DNA from 3 places in the Anoxynatronum sibiricum genome. Region 3 is predicted to be linked to each of the others. Evidence: riboswitches for the same ligand, from Rfam matches in the RefSeq annotation. Region 3 holds a riboswitch; each other region holds the start of a gene.

What was found. A riboswitch is a leader RNA that binds a small molecule or an ion and turns the genes downstream of it on or off. The one in region 3 is predicted to bind cyclic di-GMP.
Region 1: another riboswitch for cyclic di-GMP. It lies ahead of AAIG11_RS12495 (LPXTG cell wall anchor domain-containing protein); the one in region 3 lies ahead of AAIG11_RS07585 (zinc-ribbon domain-containing protein).
Region 2: another riboswitch for cyclic di-GMP. It lies ahead of AAIG11_RS12475 (transglutaminase-like domain-containing protein); the one in region 3 lies ahead of AAIG11_RS07585 (zinc-ribbon domain-containing protein).

What each region holds. Positions count from the first base shown of each region.
Region 1 is NZ_JBCITM010000013.1:85,588-96,331, reverse strand. It holds gene nuoF (NADH-quinone oxidoreductase subunit NuoF) at 1-1,076, opposite strand, end outside; gene nuoE (NADH-quinone oxidoreductase subunit NuoE) at 1,073-1,615, opposite strand; gene AAIG11_RS12525 (hypothetical protein) at 1,658-1,870, shown strand; gene AAIG11_RS12520 (PucR family transcriptional regulator) at 2,147-3,442, opposite strand; partial or broken gene AAIG11_RS12515 (hypothetical protein) at 3,633-3,794, opposite strand; gene AAIG11_RS12510 (hypothetical protein) at 4,406-4,981, shown strand; gene AAIG11_RS12505 (iron-containing alcohol dehydrogenase) at 5,035-6,207, shown strand; gene AAIG11_RS12500 (aldehyde dehydrogenase family protein) at 6,257-7,696, shown strand; cyclic di-GMP riboswitch class I at 8,073-8,165, shown strand; gene AAIG11_RS12495 (LPXTG cell wall anchor domain-containing protein) at 8,324-10,498, shown strand; gene AAIG11_RS12490 (hypothetical protein) at 10,543-10,680, shown strand; gene AAIG11_RS12485 (class D sortase) at 10,712-10,744, shown strand, end outside.
Region 2 is NZ_JBCITM010000013.1:74,579-85,322, reverse strand. It holds gene AAIG11_RS12485 (class D sortase) at 1-392, shown strand, start outside; gene AAIG11_RS12480 (AfsR/SARP family transcriptional regulator) at 444-1,724, opposite strand; cyclic di-GMP riboswitch class I at 2,198-2,273, shown strand; cyclic di-GMP riboswitch class I at 2,308-2,383, shown strand; gene AAIG11_RS12475 (transglutaminase-like domain-containing protein) at 2,397-3,197, shown strand; gene AAIG11_RS12470 (hypothetical protein) at 3,355-3,528, shown strand; gene AAIG11_RS12465 (sigma-70 family RNA polymerase sigma factor) at 3,750-4,490, shown strand; gene AAIG11_RS12460 (anti-sigma factor domain-containing protein) at 4,487-6,064, shown strand; gene AAIG11_RS12455 (cache domain-containing protein) at 6,180-6,848, shown strand; gene AAIG11_RS12450 (baeRF7 domain-containing protein) at 6,945-8,102, opposite strand; gene AAIG11_RS12445 (MoaD/ThiS family protein) at 8,234-8,464, opposite strand; gene AAIG11_RS12440 (aldehyde ferredoxin oxidoreductase family protein) at 8,464-10,347, opposite strand; gene AAIG11_RS12435 (iron-containing alcohol dehydrogenase) at 10,413-10,744, opposite strand, start outside.
Region 3 is NZ_JBCITM010000006.1:97,649-108,392, reverse strand. It holds gene AAIG11_RS07630 (cysteine hydrolase family protein) at 1-229, opposite strand, end outside; gene AAIG11_RS07625 (NCS2 family permease) at 285-1,340, opposite strand; gene AAIG11_RS07620 (LysR family transcriptional regulator) at 1,686-2,567, shown strand; gene AAIG11_RS07615 (M48 family metallopeptidase) at 2,665-3,369, shown strand; gene AAIG11_RS07610 (metal ABC transporter permease) at 3,482-4,618, opposite strand; gene AAIG11_RS07605 (metal ABC transporter permease) at 4,615-5,745, opposite strand; gene AAIG11_RS07600 (metal ABC transporter ATP-binding protein) at 5,750-6,490, opposite strand; gene AAIG11_RS07595 (metal ABC transporter solute-binding protein, Zn/Mn family) at 6,502-7,431, opposite strand; gene AAIG11_RS07590 (metal-dependent transcriptional regulator) at 7,455-8,138, opposite strand; cyclic di-GMP riboswitch class I at 8,354-8,437, shown strand; gene AAIG11_RS07585 (zinc-ribbon domain-containing protein) at 8,572-10,239, shown strand; gene AAIG11_RS07580 (zinc ribbon domain-containing protein) at 10,294-10,744, shown strand, end outside.

The DNA.
Region 1 (10,744 bases), on a different contig from region 3:
GTCAGGCCCATGGGAATTTCCACCAGACCGCCTTTTTTAATCTTGCCTGTCAGGGCGAACACTTTGGTACCCTTGCTTTTTTCAGTGCCCATGGCGGCAAAGGCGGCACCGCCGTTGCGGAAAATCCAGGGAACATTGGCCAAAGTTTCCACGTTATTGATATTGGTTGGTTTTTGCCAGAATCCTTTTTGAGCCGGGAAAGGCGGCTTCAGCCGGGGCATGCCTCGTTCCCCTTCTAGGGAAGCGATGAGGGCGGTTTCTTCACCACAGACAAATGCACCCGCACCAGCTTTGATCCAGAGATCAAAGTCAAAGCCTGAACCCATGATGTTTTTCCCCAGGAGGCCCTTTTCTCTGGCTTGCTCAATAGCCTTTTCAAGTCGCTTGATGGCCAGGGGATACTCAGCCCGCACATAGAAAATGCCTTCACTGGCACCCATTGCGTAACCGCCAATCATCATACCTTCAATGACTCCATGGGGATCACCTTCCAGAATGCTTCGATCCATGAAAGCTCCCGGGTCACCTTCGTCGGCATTACAGACCATGTATTTGGGGGTTTCCTTTTGCTGATAAGCGGCATTCCACTTAAACCAGGTAGGAAATCCAGCCCCTCCCCGGCCGCGGAGACCGGAAATTTTGATCTCCTCAATCACCTGAACCGGCGTCATAGTTTTTAGCGCTTTTTCAATGGCCTTGTAACCGTCAATAGCCAGGTAATCATTGATGTCTTCCGGATTAATGGACCCGGCATTGCGCAGGGCCACTTTTTTTTGTTTTGCCTGAGCGGTCAGGTCTTCTTCGCTCATGAGATGACCTGATGCCGGCTGTTTGCCGGTAAGGGTAAAATCGATGATTTCATCCACCATTTCAGGGGTTACCAACACAAAGGTGGTTTTTTCATGATGGCTGTCATAAACATCCACCACAGGCTCCAGGTAACAGGTGCCACAGCAGCCTGTAAGCTCCAGGGAAACAGGGGCATCTGTCTGGGAGAGTGCCTCCTGGAATGCAACACTGACTTTTCCGGCACCGGCGGCAATACCGCAGCTGCCTTGTCCCACAACGATTCTCATGAGGTCGCCTCCTTTTCCTGCTGCTGATGCTGCTTGCGCAGATCCCTGAGAATTTTGCGAGTTTTCTCCGGGGTCAGTTTGGCGTAAGTTTCACCATTGATCATCATAACAGGTGATAAACTGCAACATCCTAAACAGGCAACATTGTTCAATGTAAAGAGATTGTCGGCGGTGGTTTCGCCGTCCTGAATTTTCAGTTCGTCACAAATGGCATCTTCAATGGCACCGGCACCATTTACATGACAGGCCGTTCCCATGCAGAGCATGATCAAGTATTCACCCACCGGGTTAAGGCGAAACTGGGTATAGAAAGTGGCCACTCCATAGACATTGGGTGGTTTAATACCGGTTTGAGCCGCGATGTAGTCTAATACATCCATGGGCAGATAGCCGTAGATCTCCTGCGCCTTCTGAAGAATTGTAATGAGGCTGCCCGGCTTCTGACCGTACTTTTTCAGCACGGGGGCCAGCAGGTTCAGGTCAAAATTGGAAGTGATTTCATTTGGGGCCTGCGGTCCCTGTCCTCCACAACATTGCATTCACATTCACTCCTTTTCTAATCAGTGGGAATCATTACATCAATGTTAAAAGTATACCATACTATCAATGGTGAAGTCATCAGCCGAAACCACGAGAGAGACATTGAGACGGCAAGAGGAGGTATGAGTGAGAAAAACAGAGAAAACAATCAAGGATATAAAATAAACACGATTATTTTAAGCACTGACCCTGTGAAGATCGATTGGAAAACAGTCAAAGAACTACTTAAAGGAAGACTGCTAAAACGCGCTTAAGAAGCAGCCGTCATTGCACTTGATAAAGAGGATAGGAAAGCCGTATGAGGGAAACCCTCACCTACGGTTTGATAAGGCGAGGCTGATAGTAAATGGGTGACCCGTAAAGGCCACCCATTGAAATCAGTTTTGTGTTCCATTCTTTCTTGCTTTGGCAAAAGGGTGAAATATGCAACTCACTCACTAAACAAGGTAGTGTTTATGGTTTGCGATGGCAATTACTTGTTAGTACTTCAGACTGCCATTTAGTGTTTTTCTAAAGTACCCAAATACTATTCAAGTAAAGAGATGAACGTATGTATTGTCATATTTTAACACCATAAATGATAATTGGATATGAAGAAACACTTCATAATCCGACAGATCCACTTTCATTATTTCAGCAATTTTTCCAATGCGGTAAATCATAGTATTTCGATGGATTTTTAGAGCATTAGCAGAGGTGGTAATGTTTTTTGAACTTACAATATATACATACAGGCTTTTGGTGAAATCTGTATTATATTCAAGATCATAATGAATAAGCGCGAGCAGGGATGGATTGCAAAATTCCAGTAAATCATCATGCTTTGAACAGGTTTTTAAAATGTGATAAATTGCATACTCATCATATGGTATATAAATGCTGTCACTTTTCATGCGAACACCAAGAAATAAAGCTTCAAGAGACTGTAAATAGAAACTATGAATGTGTTCAAGGTCGGTAAACGGACGACTTATTCCAATGCGGATTTTATGATCATTTAATAACTCTTTAGTCTTTTGCTCATAATATTCTCGAAAATCTTTTTTCTGGTTATAGCTTACAACAATGACAATGTGATCATTATAAATAATGGATTTGCTTTCATCTATGATTCTCTCCAGCATACCTTGAATAAATGAGAGTGAAATACGTGTGTTGTCAAACTCACTTACATCAGCAGTAAGAACATAAATGTATTTCTTTAAGTTAAGATGAAGGTAATTTTTCCTTTCTTCCATGACATTGCTATTGGCAATTTTTTTATCAAGCAAATCTTTAATGAAATCTTCATATAAGAGTCCTTTCGTAAAATGGATAAATTTATTTTTCTGCATTTCTGCTGATAGTGCATCAGAAATGATCGAAGCAATCTTGATATCGATTTCTTTGAAAGGCCTGTTCTTATCCAATACTCCAATGGCAGCGATCGCTTTGTTTCCAATTGAGATTCTGCTCATGAGTCGACCATATTTCGTATAGCCGTCATCCCAAAAAAATGGAGTCGGACTGTTGATCAGCTTTTGGGTAAAACTCACACTTAAGTAATGCGTTACGCTTTTAACTGACAAATAGCCTGTGGCATCAAACTCTTGCCATAAGCGATCATCATCAGCAATACAGTTTTTTGTATATGAAAGGCGTTTCCAGCTTAAGTCCACTACATGAAAGGGATTGCCCAACATTTCGTATCCAAGATCAACGATGTGTTGGAGACCTTTTCTTTCGGCTAAAGAATCCAAAAGCTTAATGGAGTAATAGCTTAAATGTTCGTCCTCTGTTGAAAAATTATTTTGACTATCGAGTGGGTTAGTAGGTTCTTCAGACACATGCTTCGCCCCCTTTATTGTTATGCAAAGACATTAATGATATCGATACCGGCGCTTTAACTGTCAAATTCAACATCGTGTGTCATTTCCTCGGCGGCGTCTCTAATCTATGTGAAGCAGCATAAATGCCTGCGATTTATGCCTTCGAAAGCCTGCTGAAAGGACTGTGGAGTGAAAAAAGTCCGGTCTCTCATTTTCCGCTTTTTTCATCAAGCGGGTGACCATGAATCGGGTGGCAGATTTTCATGGTGCTTTCCAGGTCAGCTGTCTCGTAAAGCTCCCGCAGGTCTTCTTTCATTGTTGATTGCAAGGTTTTTGGGGTATGATCCAGCATGTTTCTGGAAAAGCGGGTATGACAACGTTGTCATCCGGCATCTTGAAAGTGTTGATGGAGGGCTTGCACCAATCATTTATGGCTATCAGAGGTGACCAGGCGCACTTCCTTCAACCTTCTATTTTCTCAGGACTGGAATCTGCGCCAATTTGCTCCTTGAACTGGATCAGCAGCCTGTGGTTAAACGATTCCAAGAGTTTGGCTAATTCCTGTTAACGTCCATCACCAGTAAAAGGTGTGTGCAAATGCCCTTAAGTTAGGTAGTTTTGAACTGAGCCGCGAATCATCCTCCTCGGTGTGGTATTTGCTTGTCACTTATACTCCAGCTGGAGATATGAGTTGTTGGCTCGCCATCTTTTGACACCATTATACGGACTTAATCCTCCATTGTACAGACTAAATCTTCGACGGATTATGAATTGTATGAAAATACAATTAATAGTCCGTTTTTTCGTGCTGATACACAAAGACGCAAGATACTCAATTATATATGATCATTATAACAACACACATTCATTGACAACTGGTAGCCAGAGTAGTTTAGCAGGGTCATAAAGCTTGCAGATCTGTTCCGGGACTGGAAATGAAAAGCACAAATATTTACTAAAAAATTATTGAGGAGGAAAAAAATGAGCAAAAAATTTCTTTTCGTTTTAGCTACAGTAGTCACAGTATTTATCTCGATCTTTTGCATCATCTGGGCTGCAGTATTCGGCTTTGATCCCGCTAATCCTCAAAACATGTCTCCACTGTTTAATTTGCTGTGGTGTGCATTTGCGGGACTTGGATTGGTTGTTGCTCAGCAAGGAAGCTTTAAGACGTTGCCCAATATGCTTTGCAGTGCAGCTGTTGGACCGTTGTATGGAATGATTTTCTTTGGACTGCTTGGTGTTTTAATGAGTAATGGTGTCAGCGCTTTGGTTGCGTTCGGTATATGTGCATTGGCGGTGACATACCTACTTGCACTCCTTCATGTAGTTGTTCTAGAGAAAACATACTTTAATGCAGTGGCAATGACACTTGGAACTTATGGCATCTGGTTTGCTTTAAAAGATCCTGGTGACCCTACTAACTATAACTGGTTGTATGGGGCTGTTTTCTTTCTGATTGGCACAGCTTATGGCACAATCTTTGTTCCTATAACAGTATTTGTTATGAGTAAAATCTCTAAGCCAGATGAAATTAGTATTGAAGCAGCTGAATAATGCGTGTCTTTTATGTCCACAATAACATGATGTAGAAAAAGGAGGAAAACAAAATGGCAGCTAATTCGTTCGTTTGTTGGCCTAAAAGGGTTGTTTCTGGAGCAGGATCATTAAAAGAACTCGGCGAAATCATTAAAGAAATGAAGAAAACCAGAGCTCTTGTCATTACAGATAATGTCATGAAAGAATTTCCTGTAGTAAAGGATACGATGATTGACTTAAAGAAACAGGGCTTGGTTGTTAGTATGTTTTCTGAAATTGGACCTAATCCCACCGAAGAAATGGTTCATAATGCTGTAGCCGTTATGAAAGAGGAAAATCCGGAAGTTATCGTGTGTATTGGTGGAGGAAGCCCAATTGATACAGGTAAAGCAGCAAATGTTGTTTACACTCATGGCGGGACAGTGAATGACTATGATATAGCCATTGGTGGAATAATGAAAATAACTCCTAAGTTGCTGCCATTAATTGCCATTCCCACAACATCAGGAAGCGGTACGGAAGTAACTTATGTTGGTGTTATCACAGACACCAAGAAACAAACGAAATTTGGCGTGTTAAGTCCTTTGCTAATACCGGATGTGGCAATAATTGACCCTGAGTTAACAGTTTCAATGCCGGCAAATCTTACAGCATTCACAGGAATTGATGCATTGACACATTGCATTGAGGCGTATACTTCAATTGTAGAGTTTCCTCCGGCCGATGCTTTAGCGCTACATGGAGTGAGAATGATTAGTAGGACATTGAGAACAGCAGTTAATGAGCCACATAATTTAAAAGCCAGAGAAGAGATGGCAACGGCTTCTATGATGGCTGGAACATCATTTAGTCTTAATGGATTAGGCGCTTGTCATGCCTTGGCACATCAGCTAAGCGCTTTCTTTGGAACGCCCCACGGTTTAGCTAATGCAGTACTGCTGCCTCTAATAATGAAATTCAATATGCCTGTACGTTTACAGAAATTTGCTGATATTGCGCAAGCTATGGGAGCTGATATCAATAACATGCCAGTCGAAGAGGCAGCTCAAAAAGCCCTTGAGTTGGTTGAAAAGCTATGTGAAGATGTTGGTGTTCCAAAACATCTGGATGATGTTCATATGACGAAAGACATGATACCTGATCTTGTTGAAAGAGCACTTGGTGACGGTGTGATAAATACCAATGCCAGACCTGCAGCCTACGAAGATGTTGAAAAAATATTCTTAGATTTTTTTAACCTATAAATGAATGGTTGAACTATTAAAAAATAATCAAGTGAAAGGGATGAGTTGAATGAAAGAGTGCAAAATGTTTATTGGCGGTAAGTGGGTTCCCTCTATATCAGGAGAGACATTTGACGATATAAACCCATTTAACAATGAAGTGTATGCAAAAGTTCCAAAAGCAGGTGTTCAAGATGTTGATGTCGTCATGGGTGCAGCTTTCGAAGCTCGCAAAGCATGGGCAGCCACACCAGCTGCAGAACGAGCGAAGATATTGTTAAAAGCTGCACGCATTATGGAAGAGAGCCAGATGGATATTGCAGAGGTGTTGATTAATGAAGGTGGAAGTTCTTTTGGGAAAGCAATGTTCGAGATTTCGCAAACAGTAGATTTGCTTAATACAGCGGCCGGAGATGCTAAAAGTGTGAAAGGTGAAACATACCATACTGATCCAACGTCATTGTCCATGAGCTTTAGAAAGCCAAGAGGAACCATTGTATGTATTTCTCCATGGAATTTCCCGCTGATTTTGTCTATGTATAAAGTGGCATACGGTCTTGCAACAGGTAATACTGTTGTCTTAAAGCCTGCTAGCGAAACTCCGGTGATAGGTTTGAAAATAGCAGAGGTTTTCGAAAAAGCAGATATTCCTGCAGGTGTACTTAACGTCATTACAGGGCCGGGAAGCGTTTTAGGTGATGCACTTATTGACGATAAGCGTTGTTCCTTTGTTGCCATTACCGGTGAAACCAAAACAGGAAAGCATGTGGCTCAAAGAGCTGCATCCAATTTGAAGGAATACTATCTTGAAATGGGCGGCAAGAACCCGCTTGTTGTTCTTGCTGATGCAGATATTGATTATGCTGTTAAAGTTGCGGCATTCAGTGCCTATCTTCACCAGGGAGAGATCTGTATGTCGGCAGACCGTCTCATTGTGGAGAAGCCTGTTGTGGAAGAGTTTACCAAGAAACTGGTTGAACTGGCTTCTTCATTAACAGTTGGAGACCCAAATGTCCCATCAACATTTATTGGGCCAATCATTAGTGACAAACAAGTAAATATCATTAATGATCAAGTTCAGGATGCTTTGGCAAAAGGAGCAAAACTTCTCACAGGCGGCACATACGAAGGACGACTGTTTAAACCTACGCTTCTTGCAAATATTACAAAGGATATGAAGATATACTATGACGAAACATTTGGTCCTGTTGCTTCAATTATCCCTGTAAATGATGTGCAGGAAGCCTTGGAAGTCGCAAATGATACTCAATATGGGCTTTCCGCAGGCCTGATTACCAATGATTATGAAAAAGCGTTGTTCCTTGCTGAAAACATTGATGCAGGTATGGTTCATGTAAATGGCAGCTCTGTGGACGCAGATGCAGCATGTCCATTTGGTGGAACGAAAGAAAGTGGTCAGGGCAGAGAAGGCGGTGCATACTCGATACAAGAGCTCACAGAAGTAAAGTGGGTTACAATGGCAAAACGCAAAAAACAATATCCTATTTAACTATAACTAAAACATACGCAGATATTCCAGACTGAAGGCAAAGTCATCAAAACCACATAACAGGATGAAAAAAGGGAAATTTCTTTGAGAATCATAAAGGAATTTCTCTTTTTATGTCGTAGGATACAGATAAATCAATGGATAGAAGGTTTAAGGGAGGATATCTGAACAAGCATGAATCACCGCTTAACGCGGCACATTCGCCAGCAATCTGGCAAGTTGAGCAAGAAAAAGATGAACCTCAGGGGTTGCAGACGAAAAAATGACAAACGTCCTAAATGTTGAAAACAGAAGGAAAATTCAGGCATTTTATACAAAACACTGTTTAGATTCATGGGAGAGAGGTATCATTAAATTAAAGATAATGATAATTAATATCAAAACAAGGCAAACCATTCGAAAGGATGGGACGCAAAGTCAAGAGTCTAACACACCGGTATTCAGGTGTCACGATCGTCCGGCTGCCAAGATAATTTTTGGCAGTTTTTTTATTTTCAAAAAAGGCTGATGTCAAGGGGGTCGATATAAAGGTGAAAAATCGAAGAAGTGACTCAGGGGTTCTGGTGACTGAAAACCATTGAGAGAAGAGTGATCACATCTTTGTGACCTGCGAGAGGAGTGAGTCGTATGAGAAGCAGACAAAAAATCAGAAAAAAAGGCATAAGGCAATTATTCGTTTGGATCGTCGTTATACTGGTAGCCTTTTATGGATTTATTCCCAGTATGGGCGTGGGTTTTGTATTTGCTGATTCGGTGCCCGAGGAAGCGGTGGCAGAAGAATCAAATGAAGCAGCTGGCGATGAGAGCAATGCGCAGGACAATGAAGATAATGAAGCATCTGCGGAAGAACCGGACAATTCCGGCGAATCGACAGAAGCAGATGAATCTGATGTCGATGATGACACCATTCAGGAAGAATCATCAGTGGATGAAAAAGAAGCAGTTAATGAAGAACTCGCTGATGAAGGAACTGACAATGATGGTGCAAGCGAAGAAACACATGAAGAAGCAAACGAAGAAGAAACTGCCGATCATGACACTGGGGAAGAATCCACAGATGAAACCACTGGTGATAACGGAGTAGAACAGGAAGAAGAGGAAGAGCTTGAAAATGTCGATGAAGTTCCTGTTCCCTTGGGCGGTGTACAGCAAGTGATCATGGAAGAAGTTCGTGTTGAGCTCCACAGTCCTCACAGAAATGCAGCCAGCACTGAATTTGAGAATGACTCTGATTGTGGTGGGCTGACAGATCCGGTTGTATGGCATTTCGTGGCCAATCAGCTTCAGGGGGATGAAGGACCCCTAATGCTGGAAGCAACTTTTCAGAATGCCGGCACCAAAATGGTTGTTGGACAGTCTGTTGGAAACGGTAAAGTACAACACTTCTTTGTGGGCACACCGGAACACGACGTGCTGGTGGACGCATTTCTGGTAGTCCCAGCAGGCAGCAGTGGTGCCAAACTGGTACTCAGCCATGTTTGCCTTGAAAATGACATTGAACCCGATTGTATCATGGTTCCCCTGGATGCCGTCATCTACATCGATAGCATTCAGCTTAACCAGCCTTACAGCAATCAGTATTTTACAGTGACATGGCTGGACAACAATCGTGTGGAAATCACCGTCAATGAGGGTTACTGCATTGGGTTCCATCTTACCAGTTACCAGTACCCGCCTGGAACCGACGTGCAACACAATGGTGAACCTTATGAAGTGCAAAGCTGGTTCGATGATGATCACCATTTATTTGAAGGACCTGAAACCATTATTTTAGAGGTGGAAACCCCTCGCGACTGCGAACCTGTTCAAATCGATCTTTACACCTATCGACTGGTGGAAGGCGAATGGGAACCGGGTTTGGTGGAAATACCGCCGCATCATGGCGAAGCCTTTGAAAGCACGCAGCGCCTCCACAGTGCACGGGTAGTGTTGCCTGAAACACCCTGCGAAGAGGAACCGCCGACAGTGACTGTTGAAAAGCGAGTGATCGATGAAAATGACAATGTCGTTGAAAGTGATGAACAGGTATTTGAGTTTGAAGTCAGACTGACAGAAATGGATATGGTATCCATTCTTGAAGAAGTGCAAGATGAAGAAGAGTTTCCAAAATCATTTGATGACCTGAGCCAACTCAATGATGTCATGGTGGAAGGATTGGATTTTGGAGCATATATCCTTGAAGAAATAAATGTACCTGATGGTTACCAGCTGGTGGGATACCAGATTGGTGAAAGCATCTGGCTGCTTGGAGAAGATGACGGTGTTGATGAGGGAATCATCTTCTTTATCAATCCAGGGATGGAAAACATGACGATTATTATCATCAATCGATTGATTCCGGAAGACCCGGAAGATCCGGAAGACCCGGAAGATCCGGAAGACCCGGAAGACCCCGTTGATGACCCTGATGACCCGGCAGACCCGGAAGACCCGGAAGACCCGGAAGACCCGGAAGATCCGGAAGACCCGGAAGACCCGGAAGACCCGGAAGACCCGGAAGACCCGGAAGACCCGGAAGACCCGGAAGACCCCGCTGATGACCCTGATGACCCGGCAGATGATCCTGACGAGCCAGTGGTTGTTCTGACAGAAACAGTGACAATTGACGATCCTGCGATTCCTTTGGCAGCCCCGGTAGTTCCCCAGTCCGATCCTGACGAAGTGATTGTACTGGATGAAGTGATTCCCCTTGGAGTCCCGGTGCTTCCACAGACTGGCGAAGGGAATCCAGCCTACTACTATATTGCAGGTATATTGCTGGCGGCAGTAGGTTTTCTTTTCCGAAAAAATGCAGAAGTGTAGCAGCATTGCAGTTTGTATGGAGAAAAGATGTAAATGATATGTGAATGGCCGGAAAAGATAGACAAAAGAGAGAATGGGTATACAATAAAGGAGAGATGCAACTGATCTCTCCTTTTTCGTCGCAAGGTGGAAAAGCTGATTTGGCAGTACTTGAAGAGTCATTAATGCCACGCATAGCGTGAATCGAATGTTTCAAATCGGGGAGGGGTGACCATGCGCAAGTTTTCCACTATTTTGATCGTCGCC
Region 2 (10,744 bases), on a different contig from region 3:
CGGTGGTACAGGGTGCCAGTGACCATAATCTTAAAACAGCAGCGGCATTGCTGGACGGCACTTCACCCATTGGCAGTATTGGCAATGCTGCCATTGCAGCCCACCGAAGCCATACCTACGGGCGTTTCTTCAATCGGCTGAACGAGGTGAAACTGGGTGATACCATTCATATCACAACACCTGAAGAAACATATGTGTACCGCGTTTATGAAATTAAAGTGGTGGAGCCCACAGACTTGTCGGTATTAAACCGGAACAGCCGGGATAAGGTGGTCACGCTGATTACCTGCGACCCCATCTATGTGGCATCTCATCGGCTGATTATACACGGTGTCATGGTGGAGTCTGAAGAGGAAGCAAATGAACAAACAACAGCAACAGCAGGCTCTTGAGCCTGCTGTTGCTGTTTGAGAACCGAATATAATGGCTGGAAAAAGGAGGTTTCACTCAGCAAAGGAAGAAGGGGTTGCAGCAGCAAAGTCACCCGGGGGAAGCTGCGCCGGAGGCAAAATCAGATGACAGTGAGTCTTGATACGGGTCAAGTCGTCTGGATTTTCCCGGGGGAATTTTTGAATGACGCGTTGCAACACCGCCTCCATGGTTTCGGTATTAAGACCTGGAAGGAGAACCAGAAACTGAGAATCGTTCCAACGGGTAACGGTATCACCTTTTCGAAGATGGTGCAGCAGGTGTTGCTGCAAGGCCTGCATGCGCTGTTGCTGTTTGCCGTGAGAAGCAGATGAGGGATGACTCATGGTAACCATGCCCACCACCGCCTGGGCACCGCTGCGTTCACTGCGGCGGCGTTCCAGCTCGTAGATGGATCTAAACACATCTGGATTGCAAAAATAGGCATTTTCAAGGGGGTCAATCCCATCCAGATCAGCATGAAGGGCATCCATGGAATCAAGGGTGGGCTGGGTCGAAAGCATGCGCTTGTACAGCGACTTCAAAGCAGGGGTGGGTTTCAGGCCCAACTCCTGATAGTAGAAACCGGTAATGTACTCATAATGAGTAAGTGCCTGTTTGCGTTCTCCCAGTTGAAGCAGCGATTCCATCAGACGAAGGTGAAATTCTTCCTCATAGATGTCCAGTTCAATGGCCTTCTCGCAAACTCGCAGTACTTCGGCAAACTGACCAAGCTCCATCAACAAACCTGTGGATGACAACACGGCTTTCAAATACTGGCGGCGATAGTGACTGCGTACCGGAAAAACCCACTGCTGATCGGTGCATTCCGGCAAGTAATCACCATGGTACATTGAAAGGGCCTTCTGATAATGCAATAATGCCTTTTCTGGATGCTCATGCTGTAAAGCTTCTCCCAGCTGAACGGAAGACTCAAAAATATCCGCGTCTACCCGGGCATCCATCTCCGGATTCCATCGATAGTAGCCGTTGACATAGACAATGCTCATATAGGAAGTCTGGCTGTTTTCGTTTTCTTCAAGAATCTGACGAAGCCGATGCATCTGGCGGCGCAGGGTGCTTCGGGGATCATTATAATCCTCCGATGCCCACAAACCATCCAACAATGCCTCCGGTGTGAAGGAGCGTTGCCGGTGGGTCAGCATAAATTTGAAGAGTTCCCACAGCTTCCTGGACCCTGGGGAAGCCTCAACCAGAGATTGTCGGTTTTTTTCCACATCAAAACAACCCAGAGTCTTTATGGTGATCACAGACTGATCTTTCGCTGTTGTTTCATCAGTTACTGCATGATTCATGGGTGCCACCTTCTTTCTGTCCTCTCTGTCTCTAAATTACCCGATATTTTGGATTTCATGTCGAATCTGGTTAAAAAATATCAAAAAAGAGGACCCGAGACCTAAAAAAGTTAAAAATCGGGAAGGATTGACGTCAGGTGTCTGCCAAAGGCAAAGAAGCTGCCAACAAGTCAAACTGAATGTTAGAGGCAGAAAGGACGTCAATGACACTCAAAGGTGCGTATAATATAGCGGATGATCCTATCATACTAGAAATGCCAGGAGTTTTCAATCATGGCCCAGAGTCACGAATTTGAAGCAATCAATCAGACGGTATCCGGCATGAACTAAAGGTGAGAAGTTTACATAAAACTGAAAGAAGGAGAAATAAAGACCGCTAAATTCAGGATAAAAGGTTTACAAAAGTACATTTGATGATATAATGACAATAACAGCTCGTACAATTGAATGAGCAGGTAGGAAGCGAAACTTTTTACCGATAAAGGCAAACTTTGGGAAACCGGAGGACGCAAAGCTAAAGGGCCTGTAAAATGGCAGCCAGCTACCGAAGAAGAAGTTTTTTATTTACCCAAAAACCGCTTTCCACCGATAAAGGCAAACTTCAGGAAACTGAAGGACGCAAAGCTAAAGGGCCTGTAAAATGGCAGCCAGCTACCGAAAGGAAGTCTTTTTATGAATAAAAGCCGGTTTATGGTGATGTTGCTGATGGTGTTGGTTATTGCCAGTACCGTATCAGTCAGTGCAATGGAAGTGGCTTCCCTGGATACCCGTTCAGTGGAGACTGGTCTGTTGTCGGTTCAATACCAGGTGCCAGGACATACTGCCACCAAAATCATGCTTGAAAAAGGCGGCGAGCGGTCAGTTTTTGACCTTTCGGCAACAAGAACAGAAGAAACCATTCCGCTTCTTCTGGGTGACGGACAGTACAAGGTTTCCATCCTTGAGCATGTGAGCGGTAACCAGTACCGCCCCATCAAAACCGAAACCATTGAAGTGGCCATTGTTGATCCGACAGCCCGTTTCCTAAGTTCTGTTCAGGAAATTCGATGGGATCAGAATATGAAAGCCATACAGAAAGCAGCGGCTTTGACTGCCGGATTAACCACAGACATGGAAAAAGTGACGGCTATCTACGAATATATTGTTGAAAATATCAGATATGATGATGCCAAGGCAGCCACGGTCACCAGTGGCTATCAACCAGACATTGACGCCACTTTATTATCAGGCAGCGGTATCTGCTACGATTATGCCGCTCTCTTTGCAGCCATGATGCGGAGCGTGGGCGTGCCTGCCAGAATGGCAAAGGGGTATGCCCCGGGAATAGATGTGTATCACGCATGGAACGAAATACTGGTGGATGGTGAATGGCAGACGATGGATACCACCATGGATGCCGCCTACCGGCAGAGCAAGATGCCTGTAAAGATGTTCAAGGATGGCGCAGCATTTAATAAAACCAGTGAAGTATAGGATTAGGATCGTCTGGATGCATTTCAAGTTGATTGCCAATAATCATACTGCCTTTCCAACTTTCTTTCCATAAAAGAAGCCTGTCCCAACTCTCCCGGGACAGGCTTCTTTGCTACTCTCAAGTGAGCACGGTGATTAAAATAAGGTGGCAGACTGAATGGCACTGACGGCTATTTCAACAAGAGTCGATTTCTCAGGGGTGGTGCCTGTATTGAGAGTGCTTCATAATGTTCGATGGATTTTTAGTTTTGTTTTTTCGGGCAGCTATTGCAATGTTGGCCAGTCTCAATCCAATCAGGCAGAAAACATCGGGAGGCAGATTTCTGTTTGAGAGCAGTATCTGGTTGAGAGAAGTAACGGGTGATGTCAAAGCTGTTTTTAAGAGAAAGGGTTGCATGATCGCAATCAGAAAATAAGCGGAACAAAAAAAGGGTTTAGAATGAATGGAAAAGATAGATGGGTATGATAGAATATAACAATCATCATCCGTCAACAGATTAGTACCCTAAAATGAAACTTTGTTTCGTATTTAATTTGCGAGGAGGTGGCAGCGTGCCATCGCTTCTGAAGCACATTCCATTTGGCAAAAAACTGGAGAAGCGGGTGATATCCGCTCAGTCCGGCAGTGAATCTGAGCGGAATATGCTGATTCGGGAATATGCTCCGTTCATCAAAAAAAATCTAAGCCAACAACTGGGACGTTACATCGAAGAAGAAAACGATGATGTCTTTTCAGTTGGCTTAATGGCTTTTAATGAAGCCATCGACCATTACCAGCTGGAACGGGGCAGTTTTTTGCCCTTTGCGGCAACGGTGATTCGTAACCGCGCCATTGATCACCTCAGAAAAAACAAAGGTGCTGTGAATGAGATGCCCTTTACAGCGCTGGGCGAGGAAGGCATTGAAGGGGTTGCTGCCGGGCAGGTGCGTGTCCTGTGGCGCCCGCCTCCCGAAGAAACGCTTTCCATTCAGGAAGAGATGCAGCAGTTGGTGAAAAGACTGGCCCAGCTGGGATTGACACTTGATAACCTGGTGGAAAATGCCCCGAAACACGAAGACACAAGAAGGAATGCCATTCGAATTGCCCGGTTCTTATATGAGCAGCAGGATCTAAGGGAAGCAGCCCTGAAAAGTGGGCGTATGCCGCTTAAACGATTGCAGCAAGAGTACGGCGTGACTAAGAAAACGGTGGACCGGAGCAAGCAGTTTATTCTAGCAGTTATGATGATTCTTGACAGCGACCTGGAAACAATGAAAACATACATTCAATCGGTGGAGGAGGGATCAAAATGAAAGAAAAAGGGTGTGTCATCGAAGTGCGTCAGCACACGTTGGTTGTGATGACCAGTTCCTGTGACTTCATTGAAATCCCCCATACGACGGATTCGGTTTTTGCCGGAACTGAAATTGAGTTTACCAGAATGCCAGCTGCAGAAAAAACCAGCCGGCGAAAGAACCGTTTTTCGGCGTTCGTGCCTGCAGCTATTGCGGCGGCGATCTTCATGTTGATCGGTATGAGCAGCTTTCTCTGGTGGGTTCGACCAGAGCCAGTGGCATATCTGGTATCCATTGATGTGAACCCCAGCCTCGAAATCACATTAGCGGCAGATGGAAAAGTTATTGCAGCAACAGCGCTGAATGATGATGCAGCTACCCTGCAGTTGAAATCCATGAAAAACCAGCAGGCGGAAGACTCGATGACCTTTCTCCTGGAGCGATTGGAAGACCAGGGCTATTTGAACGGGAATGAAATACATTATCTGGTGCTTTCCTTGGCAACCATAAGTTCTGGAGACGAGGCGGAAGAAGTCGCAGATCAGCTGCTGATGATGATGGAAGATCGCCTGACTGCGCAGATTGAAAATCGGCATCTGACAGTGGAGCTCCTGGCATTTAAAGGCACTCCCCAGCAGGTAGCACTGGCAAAACAGGAAGGAATTTCCCTGAATCAGGTTGTTCTGAGAGAAGCTTATTGGCAAATCCACCAAAACGAAAGCGGTCATAACGACGTTAAATATGGTGAGGGCGAACCACCTGTGCCAGAGATGGTGAAGGAACTGCTTCGCCATAAGCGTCCGGACGAGGTGCCGATACCTGCTTCCACAGAAAGACAGCATCCTGTTTTTGAGTCGCACCCAGGCGGCCAGCAGGAGAAAACTGAGAATAACGGTGGAACTGGAGAAAAGGAACATCCTGTGTTTGACACCCATCCGGGAGTAACACAGCAGGAAAATAAGGGTGATATCCACCCGGTTTTTGAAGAACATCCAAGTCAGGGTAATCAGCCTGCAAAACGACCAACAGAACCAACAGAACCTGCAAAGCCGGAAAAAGAGGATAAGGCTAAGGACGATGCAGCATCAGATAAAGAACATCCTGTCTTTGAAGAACACCCGGGGCAGGGTAATGGACAAACTGGAAAACCCGAGACACCCCAAGAAGGTAAGCCGCCGGTTGAAGAGGAAGTCCCACCGCCTGATGGAAATCAAAATCATCCGGTCTTTGATGAACATCCTGGTCGGGGAACGGCAAACGATCCACAGCCTGAGAAGGAACATCCAGTGTTCGATGAAAACCCGGGCAAGGGCAATAAAACCGAAGAAAAACCGGATCAAACCCATCCGGTTTTTGACGAGAATCCAGGAAACTCCCAAGGTGTGCCCAATAATCAGGACAACACCAGTGATACCCCGGGATCAGGCAACAACAGCAACAACAGCAACAACAGCAACAACAGCAACAACAGCAACAACAGCAACAACAGCAACAACAGCAACAACAGCAACAACAGCAACAACAGCAACAACAGCAACAACAGCAACAACAGTAACAACAATAACAGCAATGAGAAGCGAAATGACTCATGATAAGTGGCGAAAAATGTTAAGCGGCAACTAAAAGAAGTCGATTAAATCCCATGGTGTCGGGTATTGATAACGAAAACCGGTCACAGGTTTTGCCTGACCCACGGGAGGAATGGCGATGACAGAACGATGGAAGCGCACCACCTGGCTATACCCCATAGTGATACCGTTGATACTGTTTATTCTGTTTAACACTTTTTACTCAGCCCCATTGCTTAAACGCAGCATGATCAGTGAAAAAGAAAGCCAGATTGAAGACCTGACCAATTTGGGAATTTCCATTCTTTCTCATTTTCATTCCATGGAAATGGACGGTAAATTAACCCGAAGTCAGGCCCAAGGGCAGGCTACCTCGCTGATTCGCGACCTGCGGTTTGGTCCGGAGGGAAAAGACTATTACTGGATCAATGACAAAACACCCACATTGGTGGTGCATCCTTTTCGCTCGGATCTTGAAAGAGTGAATCTGGAAGGTGAAGCAACCGGTGAGTTTCTGGCTCTCTTTGAAAGTTTTGTTGCCATTGCAGAGAGCGGACAAGAAGGCTTTACCCGTTATCAGTGGCAGTACTATGATGAAGCTGACAGAATGGAATCGAAAATTTCTTATATTAAGTATTTTGAGCCATGGGAGTGGATTATTGGAACAGGTCTTTACATTGACGATGTGGAGAAGGCCGCTCAGTCCCAGAGGAACATCAATGTGATATTTATCATTACGGTGCTTCAGCTGTTACTGGCAGGATTTGTTCTTTATAAGCTATTGATGAAACGCAAACAGCCCCAGTAAGTATAAACATTTGAAGCGCCCGGGAAATTTCCCGGGCGCTTCTTGTGAGGATCTTCATCAATGACAGGAACTCCCGTTGCATTGACGGGAGTGGTATCAGTAGCGGTAAATAGCCGATAGATGGCTGTCTGATGGCATTTCATCAGGTGACAGCAGAAAAACAGTGCCGCCGTTGAGATAAGCCTGAAGGGCAGCCATGTTTAACAGGTCTTCGTGATCGGGGCTGGGTGCATCCACCAGAACAACTTCCTGGGTTTCAGGTGAAAAGGATCCCCACTGCTGGGCACCTTTGGCCACAAAAAGGGTTTCTATGCGGCCATGCTGTGCTGCGGCCACGATATCACCGGTTTCACGGGCGGTGCGGCCTGTGCCATCCAATTCAGCATACTGGGCCAGTCCCTTTAGCTGGGCTTCTTTCAGCAGAGGTGCCACCAGTTCGAGGGCTTGCTGGTGAAGCTGTTGCGGCGTCAACTCTTCCGGATTGCCGGCGATGCCGTTCTCCATCAGATGAGGATAGGTGTTGGCTTCTCGATAAATGGGGAAAAGATAATCCACACCAGCCAACATCAAGGGGGCACCGGGGGTGGCCATTTTCTGCTGAATGCCGGCATCCACCTTATGGAAAAACTGCAACAGGTCTTTTTTTGTATTCTCCATACCGATTCCCTGCCCGTGGAAAGCAGCAGCCCGCATCTCGCCGCCGCCGGACTGTGGGGTTCGGGTGCTGAACTGAAGCTGTTTTTCCGGCTGATCATATCGCATGGCTTCATCCAGACTTTCGGGAATCCCGTCCAGGTCAAGGGGATAAATATGGGTGCTGGAGCATTGGAATAAGCCGATTTGATTCTGGCTTAATGTGAGAAGGTAAAATTGAAAATCCTGTGTCAGCAGAGGCAGCAGGGGTTTTAAATGAAACTGACGCCCGGCTTCCGCCAGCTCTTCAAAAGCATGGGGAAGGCGATAATACCGGAAAAGTCTGCGATTGACAAAGGCTGCCAGTCCCTCCTGCTGATGACTCCAGAAAAGGCTTTCATTCAGCAGGGTATCCACCGGTTGTAACAATTTTTCAATATCCGATGGACGATACCCGCTCTCTTTCAGCTGATCTTCTGCCTGACGAAGGAGGTTTTTCAGTTTGATCCGGTTTTGCTGCGATTCGGTACTTACCGGATTTGTGGGGAGGAAAAACGATACACTGGGCTCCTCGCCCATTTCCATCAGTTCTCGCAATTCTTCTTTGGTGAATGGTTTCATAGGGCTCCTCCTTTACCAAAAATCTTCCTGCTTGCCGCACATGTCGGCAAACGGGCCGGCTGTGAAACCGTATTCTTGGTGAGTACTTACCCTAAAACCATACAGCTAAACTGTCGGTTCAAAACAACCCTTCAACCGCCATCCATGGGTGGAAACACCATCAGATGATCACCTTCATTAAGCGTATCCTCCCGTTTTCGGATTTCCCTGTGGTTCACCACATACAGCCAGACGCGATGGTCTGACACGTCAAATTGATCCATGACCTGCCCGACGGTGGTACCGTCGGGCAGATTCAGGGGGGCATTGCGAAGGGGTTTTTCACCCGGAAGAGGTAAAAAAACAGACAGCAATATATTCATCAGGCATCCGCCTTGCTACGCTGGTAATCGCAGGTTTCTTCTTCCAGAAGACCCAGCTTTGCCAGTGACCCGGGGGTGGGAACGCCTGCCTCATCCCAGCCCATCAGCTGGTAGTAGGCACTGCGGGCTTCCAGGAAATCTTCCTGTAGAATGGCCACACCTTTCAGCGGGCCCTCTTCAAAAGGTTCCAAAAACCGGGGGCATAGCTCGTCGTCCTTGACACCAAAGCCCTCTCGCAGATTGAAAAGGCGGGCATTCACAATGCTTCGTTCAGAAACCGCCATCATTTCAGCAGTGGTGGTGTTCCAGCCAGTCACTGCCTGAATCAGTTGTTGAAGCTGGTTTGTTGTCCAGGGAATGAAAAAGCAGGTAACCAGACAATCTGCCAAATAACGGGAAAAAGAGGCATAGTGGAACAGGCGGGCTTTTTTAGCATTGAGAGTGGATGCGGGTAAAGGGGATGCAGTATACCCCAGGGCACGAAGTTCGTCGAAACCGGGCGTCTCTTTCACATACAGCGTGTCATGGAGATTGTGAGTATGGTCGGCACCTGTGGGAGACAGGGCATAACCCAGCCCCAGTCCTTGTTTTAGCCTGGCCTCGTGCAGGGGCATTTCCTGTCCCTTGATCTGAACAGCCAGGGGCAGGGTAGCCTCGCCCCATTGTGCAGCAGCACTTCGGGTGCCTTCAGCCAGCACTTCTCCCACACCCTTGCGCAGGGCAATGTCATGAATCACATCCAGGCAAACGGCATCTCCAAAAGCCAGTTGTCGGCCATGGGTTTCCCCTGTGCTGATAAGCCCTTTTTCATAGGCTTCAGTGGCAAAGCTGATGCACATGCCGGTGGCAATGCTGTCCAGGCCGTAGGCGTTACAAAGCTCGTTGGCTTTCTGAATCACTTCAAGATCGCTGATGCCCAGATTTGAACCGAAAGCCGCAACGGTCTCATATTCAGGGCCTTTATAGCGGGCATCCACTTTATAAGGGCCGCCGCCACGCACTTTGATGCCACAGCGCACAGGGCAGGCGTAGCAGCCGGAACGTTCAGTCATATAAGCGTCCCGTACGGTCTGTGGAAAGAACTTTTCGGCTTCTTCAAACTGTCCCTGGGTAAAGTTTCTGGTGGGCAGGCCTCCGGCGGCATTCAATGGTGGGAGTACCATCAGGGTGCCGTTTTCATAGATGTTGGAAGCCAGCGTCTGATAGTGCTGCGCCATGAAGCGGGTGAGGTCTTTTACAGCGTCTGGGTCATGAACTGCAGGTGTTTTGGAACCGGAAACCGTCACTGCCCGCAGGTTCTTGGAACCCATCACAGCACCGATGCCGCAGCGGCCCACAAAATGTTCCAGATCATGAACCACACAAGCATACTTCACCAGATTTTCTCCGGCTGGGCCAATTTGGGCAATGCGCACCTTTCCTTCTGCCTGAGTCAGCAGTTCCTGTACATCGCCGGTGGATTGGCCCCAGAGATGACGGGCATCCTTAATGGTAACCGTGTCGTTCTTGATGGACAGATAGACCGGGTGTGCTGCCCGGCCTTCCACAATAAGCGCATCATAACCAGCCCGCTTCAGCTCGGCTCCCCAGAATCCTCCTGCCTCGCCGTCGCCGTAACCGCCGGTAACCGGTGATTTGGCGCCGATACTGTGGCGGCCGCTCCCAGGAATGGGATTGCCGGTGAGAATGCCGGTGGCAAAAATAACCTTATTTTCCGGCCCCAGGGCATCGGTGCCGGGTGCCAGTTCTTTCAGCAGCAAAGCGGCAATCACGCCCCGGCCGCCGTAATACTTGCGGTAAAAAGCAGGGTTCACCTCTTCACGGGAAATGTTTCCTGTGGTGAGATTTACGCGCAGAAAATATCCGTTGCTTCCGTACATCATGGGATCATCCTCCTAACCTGTTTTCGATGCCTCTCTAGCCGCGGCGTGGTCGCTGCGTTACTGCATTAATCGGTTCCGTTGCCGGCATAAGCCTGCTGAAACACTGCCAGATAGTCATCTTTGGTCATGGGGCGGGGGTTGCTTTCGGTGGAGATATTGTTGGCAGACATGACGGCCATTTCTTCAAAGTCATCAGGGCTGATTCGTAAATGGCTGAAGGATGGGAGTTCCACCATTTTTGACAGTTCCTTCACCCGTGAGATGGCTGCGGCGGCGCCGGCCTCATCAGAGCTGAAGCTGCAGCCCATGGCATGTGCCAGACGGGCATAACGCGCTGTGCAGGCTGGTTGGTTGAAGGTCATTACATAGGGCAGGAGAATGGCATTGCAGAGACCGT
Region 3 (10,744 bases):
CCAGTTCCAAACCAAAATCAACTTTTTCTGGACGATGCATTTCCTGGGTGTAGATGACAGGTACATGATGGGTGCGACACCAGTCAAGGAAAGATTTAAGTTGCGGAACGATTTCCCTGCCTCCGGGGCATTCAATGGGGGCGCCGGGAGAAATGAAATCATGCTGCATATCAATGACAATGACGGCACATTGATCCTTCTTGACTTTATCCAGGTTACTGATGGACATGAATAACGCCTCCTGTTGGTATATGATAGATCATGTTGATGCCAGTGGCAGCGACTTAAAACGCTACCAGTAAAAAGCGAACGATTACGCCAGCCACCATGCCAATGAAAGGATCAGAAAAAGCGGTCACAACGGTGGTTACACCAGCTACAACTGGTTCGCCCTCAAGGGCGATGCCTGAATTAATGGGGAAAACCACGATAGCTCCGAGCACAAATAAAAATCCGGCAATGGACTGACTGGGTACATACCTGGCAATTTTTGGCAAAAGTTTAAGGAGAAGAATGATAGCCATGATGCCCATCATCAGCATGCCACTGAGCTGCGGGTTGGGGGCTGCTCCAGTTCCACTAATGATGGTCTCCACAGGTCCGCCTCCAAAAAGGGCGCTGACAGCAGAGGCGATACCGGAATAAACGGTTACCTGGTCCACGTTAATGGGAGAACCGGCAATACCGGCAGTGATACTGGCATAAGCAATATTTCCTCCCACTTGCAAAGTGGTGACTGCTAAAACGCTGCGTATGATGCGAGCGTTTACTCTAAAGGATATTTTTTCAAATTTTTCCATGCTCAGATCGATGGGATGATCTTCATCGGCAGTTTTTTTTCTGGAGAAGATGGCATAAGCAGAGCTGGCAAAGACACTGGCAACAATGGTATAGACAAGATCATTGGTGAGAAAATATACAAAAACAGCGACAAATCCTGATATGGCACCCACTGACTTATTTTGCTTGAACATATCGATACCAACCTTGGCCAGCATAATACCCACACCAGCCATCATTCCGTTAAGAATGGTGGGTCCTATAAAGCTGATGATGGGCTCCAATAAGCCAATGCCTCCAACGATGGCCATAATGATCCCTGTGTAGAAAACAATGTTCAGGCGTTCATTTCGATCATTGCCAAGAGTGCCTGCCAGAACGATGGTCTCTGCCTGGAATGAGATGGGTGCCACCTGACCGAAGAAAACCATCCCACCCACGCCAGCAATAAAGGCCAGTGCAGTGGGGAAAGCTGCAAATCCGTAAGACAGAGCAAGAAGTCCCTGGGGCAGTCCGTTAATCACAACTGCAATTGCTGCCAAAATGTCTTGAAAAGTCATTCAAATACCCCCTTTAAAAGATCGCTGTGCTGGGTTTCTTGAAAAAATGATTCAGATCTGACATCACTCCCATCCCCGCAGTTGAATCATTGAACCAATGAAGAAAACCATCAGAAGGCTCTGTGATCAAGCGGAAATATCTTTTTATTTTGAATCTTTTTGTTTGCGTTCAGTATAGCATCTTGTGATGATAGAGTATAATATATATAATATAATACAATTAATAGGTTTATCCTATAATAAATGAGGATGTAAGCTGGTAAAGTCAATGGCATTGACGGACAGAATGACATTCATGATAGTGATGATGTCACATATTAACCAATCATTTATGGGAGGGGCATCATGAATCACAATACCCTGCGCTACATCATTGCTGTGGCTGATGAAAGAAGCTTTACCAAAGCTGCCCAAAAGCTGTTCATTGCCCAACCTTCCTTGAGTCAAATCATCAAAAGTGAAGAAAAAAAGCTGGGAATAACGCTCTTTGACAGGAGCTGTAGCCCCATCATGCTGACAGATGCAGGCCAGGAATACGTGCTGTGGGCTCGCCAAGTGTTGTCAATACAGAAAAACATGGAACGGCGTTTGCAGGATTTTTCACAAAACGGTATTTCCATTATCAGAATGGGGATTCTCCCTGAATGTAGTGCTTTCATACTCCCGGAACCACTGAAAGCTTTTCGGGAGAAAAACCCCAACCGATGTGTTCAAATCAGGGAGTTAAGCAGCAGTGATCTAAAAAAAAGCCTGGAAAATGCCGAACTGGATTTTATCGTTGGGCTTACGCATCCTGATACATTTAAGTACTGTAATGAACCACTGTATGATGAGCAGATTGTATTGGCGACAACACATGATTTTCTGCCTGTGGATACTGACGTTGATGAGGTGGATCTGGCATCTTTTTCGGAGGCGCCGTTTGTGATGATGGAAGAAGGTCAATTTCTTTACCATGTTACCCATGACCTTTGTAAGCGGTGTGGGTTTGTTCCCAGAACAGTGGTGGAGTGCTATAATCTTGAAACAGCGCTGCACATGGTGAAGGCAGGTGTGGGAATCGCTGTGATTCCTGACTTAATGGCTCTGTTAGTGGAAGGACTGCATTATTATAAAATCAGTGGGCCAACCCCGGCCTCTCAAATATCAGTAGTATATCCACGGGACCGCTATTTGCCGCGAGAGGCAAGGGAACTGATTGATCTGATAAAATGGAATGCTGAATGAAGTGAAGTGGTGATGGAGAGATGGAGACAATGTGACTTAAAGTAAGGGATCAGAACGGTTCTGACTTTAAAGATGACAGAACAGGTGGCGAAAAACGTTGAAGAACAGCACGGAACAACTGATGATGGACGGCATCTCCATTCAGGTGGTGCGTAAAAATATTAAAAACATCAACCTGAGAGTGCAGGGGCCGGAAGGCCAGGTGAGCATGTCGGTGCCCCGGGGGGTGGACGATCAGTCCATCAAGGCTTTTGCCAGGGCCAAAATGCCCTGGATCAACAAGCACCGCAGCCGGCTCGCTGCTGTTAAACCACCGCCGGTCAGGCAATTTGTCACCGGGGAGGCCCATGCTTTCATGGGTCAAATGTATGAACTGAAGGTGGTGGAAATGAACCAGTCTTCGGCAAAGCAAGGGGTGCGGCAGCGGGAAAATTTCCTGGAATTGTACGTAAAGCCGGGGCACACCGGTGAAGACCGGGAAGCCCTTCTTTACCAATGGTACCGGGAACAGTTAAAGGCACTGATTCCACCCTGTATCCAGAAATGGGAACCAGTGATGGGTGTGAAGGTTCACCAATGGGGAGTGAAACGAATGAAGACTCGGTGGGGCACCTGCAATATTCAGGCAAAGCGCATCTGGATCAACCTGGAGCTGGCCAGAAAATCCCCTGAGTGCCTGGAATATATTGTGGTTCATGAGATGGTCCACCTGCTGGAACGCCACCATAATCAACGTTTTAAGGGTTTGATGGACCGATTTCTTCCCCTATGGCGGCACCTTCGCAGGGAGTTAGCTGGGTAATCAGTCGAAAAAAGCCGCAGTGTCTTTTCGTGTTCTGAAAAGTGCTGCGGCTTTTGGTGTTTCAATAGTCGTTTAAGGAAATCGGGTGGCTTCAGAGGTGAAGACAGCAGCGTTAAGCTTCCTTATGCTGGATGCCTGCAACGATCTCTTCGTAGCTTTTTATGGCATACGCCCGCCCCTGATCGGTGAGCTTCAGCACATCATTCTCAACCACTACATAATGATGTTGAATCAGTTGCCGCACCAGGCGGTCCAGAAAATCATGGGGCCAGTGGAGATGCTGATAGATGGTGTGTCTTCCGTTTTCCAGGGCTTCATCCGGGTCACCCTCATGGTTGTGCAAGTGGAACAGCAGTGATTTTTCGGCAAAGTCCACCTTTTGCCTGCGGCGTCTCATGAAAACCGACAGCATGCCTCTGCCGGGAGCGGTTAAAAAAACCAGGAAGAAGGTAATGCCTGTGACAGTGGCCATGGAACCAGCGATGGAAACATCCAGCCAGAGGGCTGCCCGAAACCCCACAAAAGCATTGAGGGCACCAATGGCAAAGCTGATGAGCATCATTTTTTTCAGGTCATCTGTCAACAGGTAGGCTGTGACCGGCGGTCCCACCATGAAGGCGACCACCAGAATGGACCCCACTGTTTCAAAGGCAGCCACAGCAGTAATGGAAACGGCAGCCATTAAGCCGTAATGAATCAATGTGGGGGCTAACCCCAATACAGCTGCCAGTGCCGGATCGAAGGTGGCGATTTTAAGCTCTTTAAAGAACAGGATCACCAGCAGCAGGTTCATCACCAGAACAGTTCCCATCACATAAATGGCTTTGGCTCCCAGGTCTTTTCCCATAAGCACGAAGCGGCTAAAAGGGGCAAAAGCCAATTCTCCCAACAGCACAGAGTCTGTGTCCAGATGGACTGAACCGGCATAGCGGGTGATGAGTATAATGGCAATGCTGAATAAAAATGGAAAAACAATGCCAATGGCTGAATCCTCTGCCATCAATTGGGTTTTGGTGATGGATTCCACCATCAACACCGTCAGCAAGCCCATGAGTGCCGCCCCCAGAATCAGGAGGGGAGAAGTGAGGCTGTGGACGATGAAGAAGGCAATGACAATTCCAAGAAGAATGGTGTGGGTAATGGCATCAGACATCATGGCCATGGAACGCAGCACCAAAAACATGCCGGGAATGGTGCAGGCGGTGGAGACAATCATGGCGATCAGCAGAATTTCGTTTTGTGCACTCATTGTTCTCCTCCTTCCATAAGATGCACCTTGACGTGCTGGATCCCCTGGGGGGTAATGGCCACTTGGTTGTCGGCATCCCGACGCACCAGCCCCTGATGCTCCAGACTTTCAACAGCTCGGTGAAGGGCAGGAGACGGCTTGCCTGAGATGTTTTTCGAAGGTTTAATCATGGCCATGTCATGGCTGTGATGGTGGTTGTCGTGGTTCATAGCCAACAGATAGATGGCTTTCAGTGTTTTCTCGGCGGAGATCAACTGCTGGCTTTTCCGCTGGCGCAGGTGTTTCCATAACAGGCCCCGGTTTGGGGCAGCTACCAGACTGGTGAGGGTAAAGAGACTTAAGACAATCACAATGGTAGGGCCGGTGGGCATTTTAGTCAGCGAAGAGCTGATGAGTGTACCGATGAGACCTGAAACAGCCCCGAAAAAGCCGGCCAGCATGGCCACCACCCACAGCCGATCTGACCACTGTCTGGCAGCTGCTCCAGGCGCCACAATCAGGGCACTCATTAAAATAACACCAACAGTCTGCAGACCAATCATGATGGCTGCCACAAGCATTCCGGAAAGAAGGGCATTGATACGGCGTGTGGAAAAGCCGGCCACCTCTGCGAATCCAGGGTCAAAGGAGAACATTTTCAGCTCTTTCCAGAACAGGATGGTCAGGCCAAGCATCACCAGGGTGACCCAGATCATCAGTCGTACATCCCGCATCAGCATGGTGGAAGCCTGGCCGAAGATAAACTTGTCAAGTCCGGCCTGATTGGCAGTGGGTATTTTTTGAATAAAGGTGATGAGCACCAGCCCAAAACCAAAGAACACTGAAAGAACCAGGGCCAGGGCACTGTCGTACTTGATGCGGGAAAATCGGTCAATGGCGATAATGGCACTGGTGGCAAGAACACCGGTGAGGGTGGCACCCAGCAAAAGCAGCTCTGTCTGACGGGTCTGGGTCATCAGGAACATCAGGGCAATGCCGGGGAGTGCCGCATGAGCCACGGCATCTCCCAACAGAGATTGTTTCCGCAGTACTGCGAAAACACCCAAGACACCGCTGACAAGTCCCAGAAGACCTGATCCTGCAGAAACAACCAACAAGGTATAATCAAGGCCAAATGTTGTCAGCATCCCATCACTCCTCGCCCTTCAGCACCTTGCCAGTGCTTCGGTAGGTTTTTTTTAGGTTTTCTTCGGTGAATACTTCTGCCACAGGGCCGCTGGCAATCAATTGGGTGTTGAGCAAGGTTACCCAGTCAAAATAATCGGCAACGGTTTGAAGGTCATGATGCACCACCACAACGGTTTTGCCGGAAGCCCGCAGCTCTTTCAGCAAGACAATGATGGCCTGTTCTGTTTTGGCATCTACCCCTTGAAAAGGTTCATCCATGAAGTAGATGGCCGCATCCTGAACCAGGGCCCGGGCGAGAAACACCCGCTGTTGCTGTCCGCCTGATAGCTGGCTGATCTGACGTTGGGCAAAGGCTTCCATGCCTACTTTTTCAAGGGCCTCCATGGCCAGCTGACGGTCTTGATGGGTGGGGCGTTTGATCCAGCCCAGAAAGCCGTAACGCCCCATCAGCACCACATCCAGCACGCTGGTGGGAAAATCCCAGTCCACACTGCCCCGCTGAGGCACGTAAGCGATTTTTTTTCGCTGAGTTTCGTAGGAGCTGCCATGGATGGTCACGGTGCCTGAAATGGGTTTGATCAATTGCAAAACTGCCTTGATAAGTGTTGATTTTCCTGCACCGTTGGGACCCACGATGGCCATGAGAACGCCTGGGGGTACCTTCACATCAATATCCCAAAGAACGGGTGTTGTCTGATACGCAACGGTCATGTCCTCAATGATCAATGCATGTTCCTGGTTCATGGCTGTACCTCCTATTTCAATGCATCTACAATGGTGTCAATATTAGCCCTTACTGTGCCAATGTAAGTGGCTGCATCGGTTCCCGCTGAACCCAGGGAGTCTGAATACAGCTCGCCTCCAATGGCGGTTTCAAAGCCTCGGGAGCGAACAGCCTCCTGAACGGCTTCAATGCTGCGGGTGGGAACAGATGATTCGATGAAAATGGCCTTAATTTGGTTTTCATAAATAAAGTCGGCCAGTTCTCGAATATCGGCAGTGCCCGCCTCGCTGACAGTTGAAATGCCCTGCAGTCCCAGCACTTCAAATCCGTAGGCTTCACCAAAATAAGCAAAGGCATCGTGGGCGGTGATGAGTACGCGAGAGGCTGCGGGAAGCTCTTCTGCTCTTGCCAACACGTAAGCATGCAGCTCATCCAGCTCAACGGCATAGGCTTCATAATTTTCCCGGTAGGCATCTGCATTGGCTTCGTCCAGATCTATCAGGGCGTCTCGCACAGCTTCGGCAGCCAGTTTCCACAGCTGTACATCAAACCAGATATGGGGGTCGTAGATTTCGTCTTCCTCCTCTGATTCCAGGAAGAGTGATTCTGGCATTGCTTCCGCAACAGCCACCACTTTCCTGTTCTGACTTCTCATCTGACTGAACACTTCACCCAACTTTGCCTCCAGCTGCAAACCGTTGTAAAGAATCAGATCAGCCGAACTGATGGTTTCCACATCGCCGGCGCTGGCACTGTAAAGGTGGGGGTCAATGCCCGGTCCCATGAGACCGGTGACAGTGACATGGTCGCCGCCGATGACCCGGGCCAGGTCTGCCAGCATGGTGGTAGTAGCCACCACTTGATACTGGCCATTTTCTTCTGATACGGGGGCCGATGTGCAGCCAACGGATGCCAGGGCCACCAGGGTGACAAGGATGATAAGACGTTGCCATTTTTTCATGTGAGATCCTCCATTCTTGGTGTTTATTCATCAGGGTGTGTTGATTGTACTTTATTCGGAATAGGTTCGACGTAGAGCAACTGGGCCACCTTAAAACCAATGGCGATGTGCTCATGCCTTAATTTCAGGGTGATAATATCACTAACGGTGTCTTGACGAACCACTTGCATGCTGTTTCCCAATGCTAGTCCGATGTTCAGCAAATAAGTCAGTACCTGCTGTTCATCTGGTACCCGCACCAGCCTGTAACTGTTTCCTGGTTCAGCTTCCATCAATGAGATGAGAGGCAGCTGGGGCATGAGGCCTTCTAAGGTGGGAATGGGGTTGCCGTGGGGACAGTAGGAAGGTCTGCCTAAAAAATCAAATAGAGCTTCTTCCAGCCTTGTTGACGTGACGTGTTCCAGCAGCTCAGCTTCTTCATGAATTTCTTCCCAGGAATAATGGAGTTTTTCATGGAGAAAGTATTCCCATAGCCGGTGCTTTCGCAGCAGCGAAACGGCTGCGGTGGTTCCGCTTTGGGTCAACCGGGTACCCAGGTAGGGGGTGTATACCACGAAGTTTTTTGCTGCCAGTTTTTTGATCATTTCGTTCACAGACTGGACAGAATGATCCAGGGTGAGTGCCAGTGTTGCATTGCTCACAGGTTTTCCATCGGCTGTCTGAAGCTCATAAAGCACCTTCAGGTAATCTTCTTCCCCCCGGTTCATTAGAAAACACCCTCTCTAAAAACAAGGATAGCCAGCAATAAATGTTAAGGCTTACCTGATAATTACCCTGCTATAGTTGATCTAAACACTTTTCATATCAAATGAATGGGAATCTATCTGGATGCAGCAAAAAACCGGTACCACAGCACTAAAAAATCAAGGACTATATTATTTAGTGATAGTATGGTATGCTTTTCCCACATGAAACATTCATATGATGAGAAAAGCAAATCCACCGAAAGATGGAGACGCAAAGCCAGGGGCCTAAAACAGTAATGTCATGGCAGCCGGTTACCGCACACGATAGGGTAGGGTAATGAACCGTTTACGGATGATCATTGAGGATTGGCTTGTTCTCAGATTGAGAACAGGCTTTTTTGTGCGCGCCGGGCGGGTTTGGCGAGTGTGATTATTTCACAAAAAACGGGCATCGGTGAAGGAAAAAGCGCATAATACTGGAAAAGGAAGTGATGGCATGGTGTATTGTGGTCATTGTGGCAAGGAGATTGAAACGGACAGTCGGTTCTGTCCATTTTGTGGTGCGGCAGCAAACCCCACTGAGAAGGAATCGACAGTGAAAGCACATGGCAAAAAAAGAGCTGCAGCAGTGGTGCTTATCATCGTACTTTTAGTGGCGGCGGTTGCCGGTACCTATTACCTGTTTTTTTCAGACCGATCAACATCTGATCAGGTAGCCACGGGGGCTGATCATGAGCTTGCGGAAACAAAGACACCTGTAGATAAGCCTGCAGCAGCGAATAGCCTTGTCATGGAAAAAATCGGGAAAGTGAGAGAGCTTCAACAGGAAAGCCAGTATGAAGAAGCCAATGAGCTGTTGTATCAACTGGTGATGACAGACCTGGAAACATTCAGTGAAGTGATTGAGTTTGAGGCTTTGACTGCCTTGCTCATGGAAAATCACCAATCTCAGCAAGCTGTGACAGTTGCCAGGGATGCCATTAACCGGGGGATGTCGTCGCCCCACCTGGAAGGATTTGCATATGCTTTTGAAAACAAGGTGTTAGTTGATATGAAAACGGCAGATGTCACAGGTGATGGCAGTGTGGAAAATTTGATGATTTTCGCCGACAGTAACGAAGGCAGCGTGACAGAAGGATTTGTGATGGTGATTCGCCAACCGGAAAGTGGCGAGGTGCTGGACATTGAAGAGATTGACTACATGGGATTTTTCATGGAGCTAATCGCAGCTGATCTCACCGGCGACGGTGTTTCAGATTACATGTTCAGCATTCACAGCGGCGGCACTGCCGGATTCATGGATCACTATGCCTATTCACTGAAAAATGGGGTCAAAGTGGATCTTCTGGAAGAGCTCCAGATTTCAGTCAACTTTCAGTTCAAGGATCACTACATTGTCAGCATCACCTGCAGAGAATCAGGGAAAGGCATTGACATTCGTTTAGGTGATGAACATCAAGAGGCCTATGAAGCAGCAGGCTATTACAGAAACGGTCAATTTGTTGAAGATGGTGGCTATTTCAGAGGCATGTACCTGAGTACTTTTCCATTGGATCATTCAGATCAGTCAGGCCTCAGGTATGCAACAGGTGCTGTGGGGGGATTATTCAACAGTGATTTTGTGGCAAACATCGAGGTGGATTATATTTGGGAAGACGGCGGGTTTGTTGCCACAGAGCTGTTGGTGGATCCTCTGGAAGGTGAAATCGTCAGCCGGTATGCAGTGGAAAAGTTTGATGAGCGGCGCATCGCACAGGTAAATCGCCCTTATTTTAAGTATTTTGGTCTTCATGAAAGCACCATTCTTTATGAAATGGGAACTCCCATGGACACAGGCTATTACAATGGCGGAACATATTTCAAGTATGATGAGATCGTTCTGGTGGTGGATCATAACCAGGAGGTGTCGGCCGTGTTGTTCAGTGATCTTCCTGATGCACCAGTAGGGACATCTTTCAAAAAAATCAAAGAGATTTACGGTGAACCTGATGCAGAAGGGATTTCAGAAATGGATAACACCTGGTTTCTAATGTACACCATTGATGAGACCTATGTGGTGGATATCAGCGGTTTCAATGGACCCAGCAGCGACTGGGTTGAAATACGCTGGTATAAAAACTAACCGGGAGAAAGTTGCAAAAGTGGGATTGAACCAAAAACCAAAGGAGGAATCATTATGGCGGATTTTCTTGAAAAGCTGAAAAAAGGGGTGAATGATGGGGCAGCCATTGCCAGCATCAAATCAAAAAACCTGATTGAAATCACCAAGCTAAAAAATCAGATCAGCACCCTGGAAGGAAAAAAGAAAGACCAGATCGAAGAGCTGGGGGCGCATTATTACCGGGGCTACCGCAGTGAAAGCCTTGAGACAGAAGAAGTACAACTGACCATCAAAACTGTTTGTGAAGCCATTGCATCCATTGATGCAAATGTGCGGGAAAAAGAAGAAGCCATTAAAACCATTCAGCAGGAAGAAGAAGCAATGGTGAACAGCATGAAAACCATTACTTGCCAATGCGGCGAAATCATTAAGCCGGGTACTTTGTTCTGCAAACGCTGTGGCACAAAAGTCGAATCAATGGCCACCCCTCAGACTGAAAGTCAAGCCGCTGTTATCTCAGCCGAAA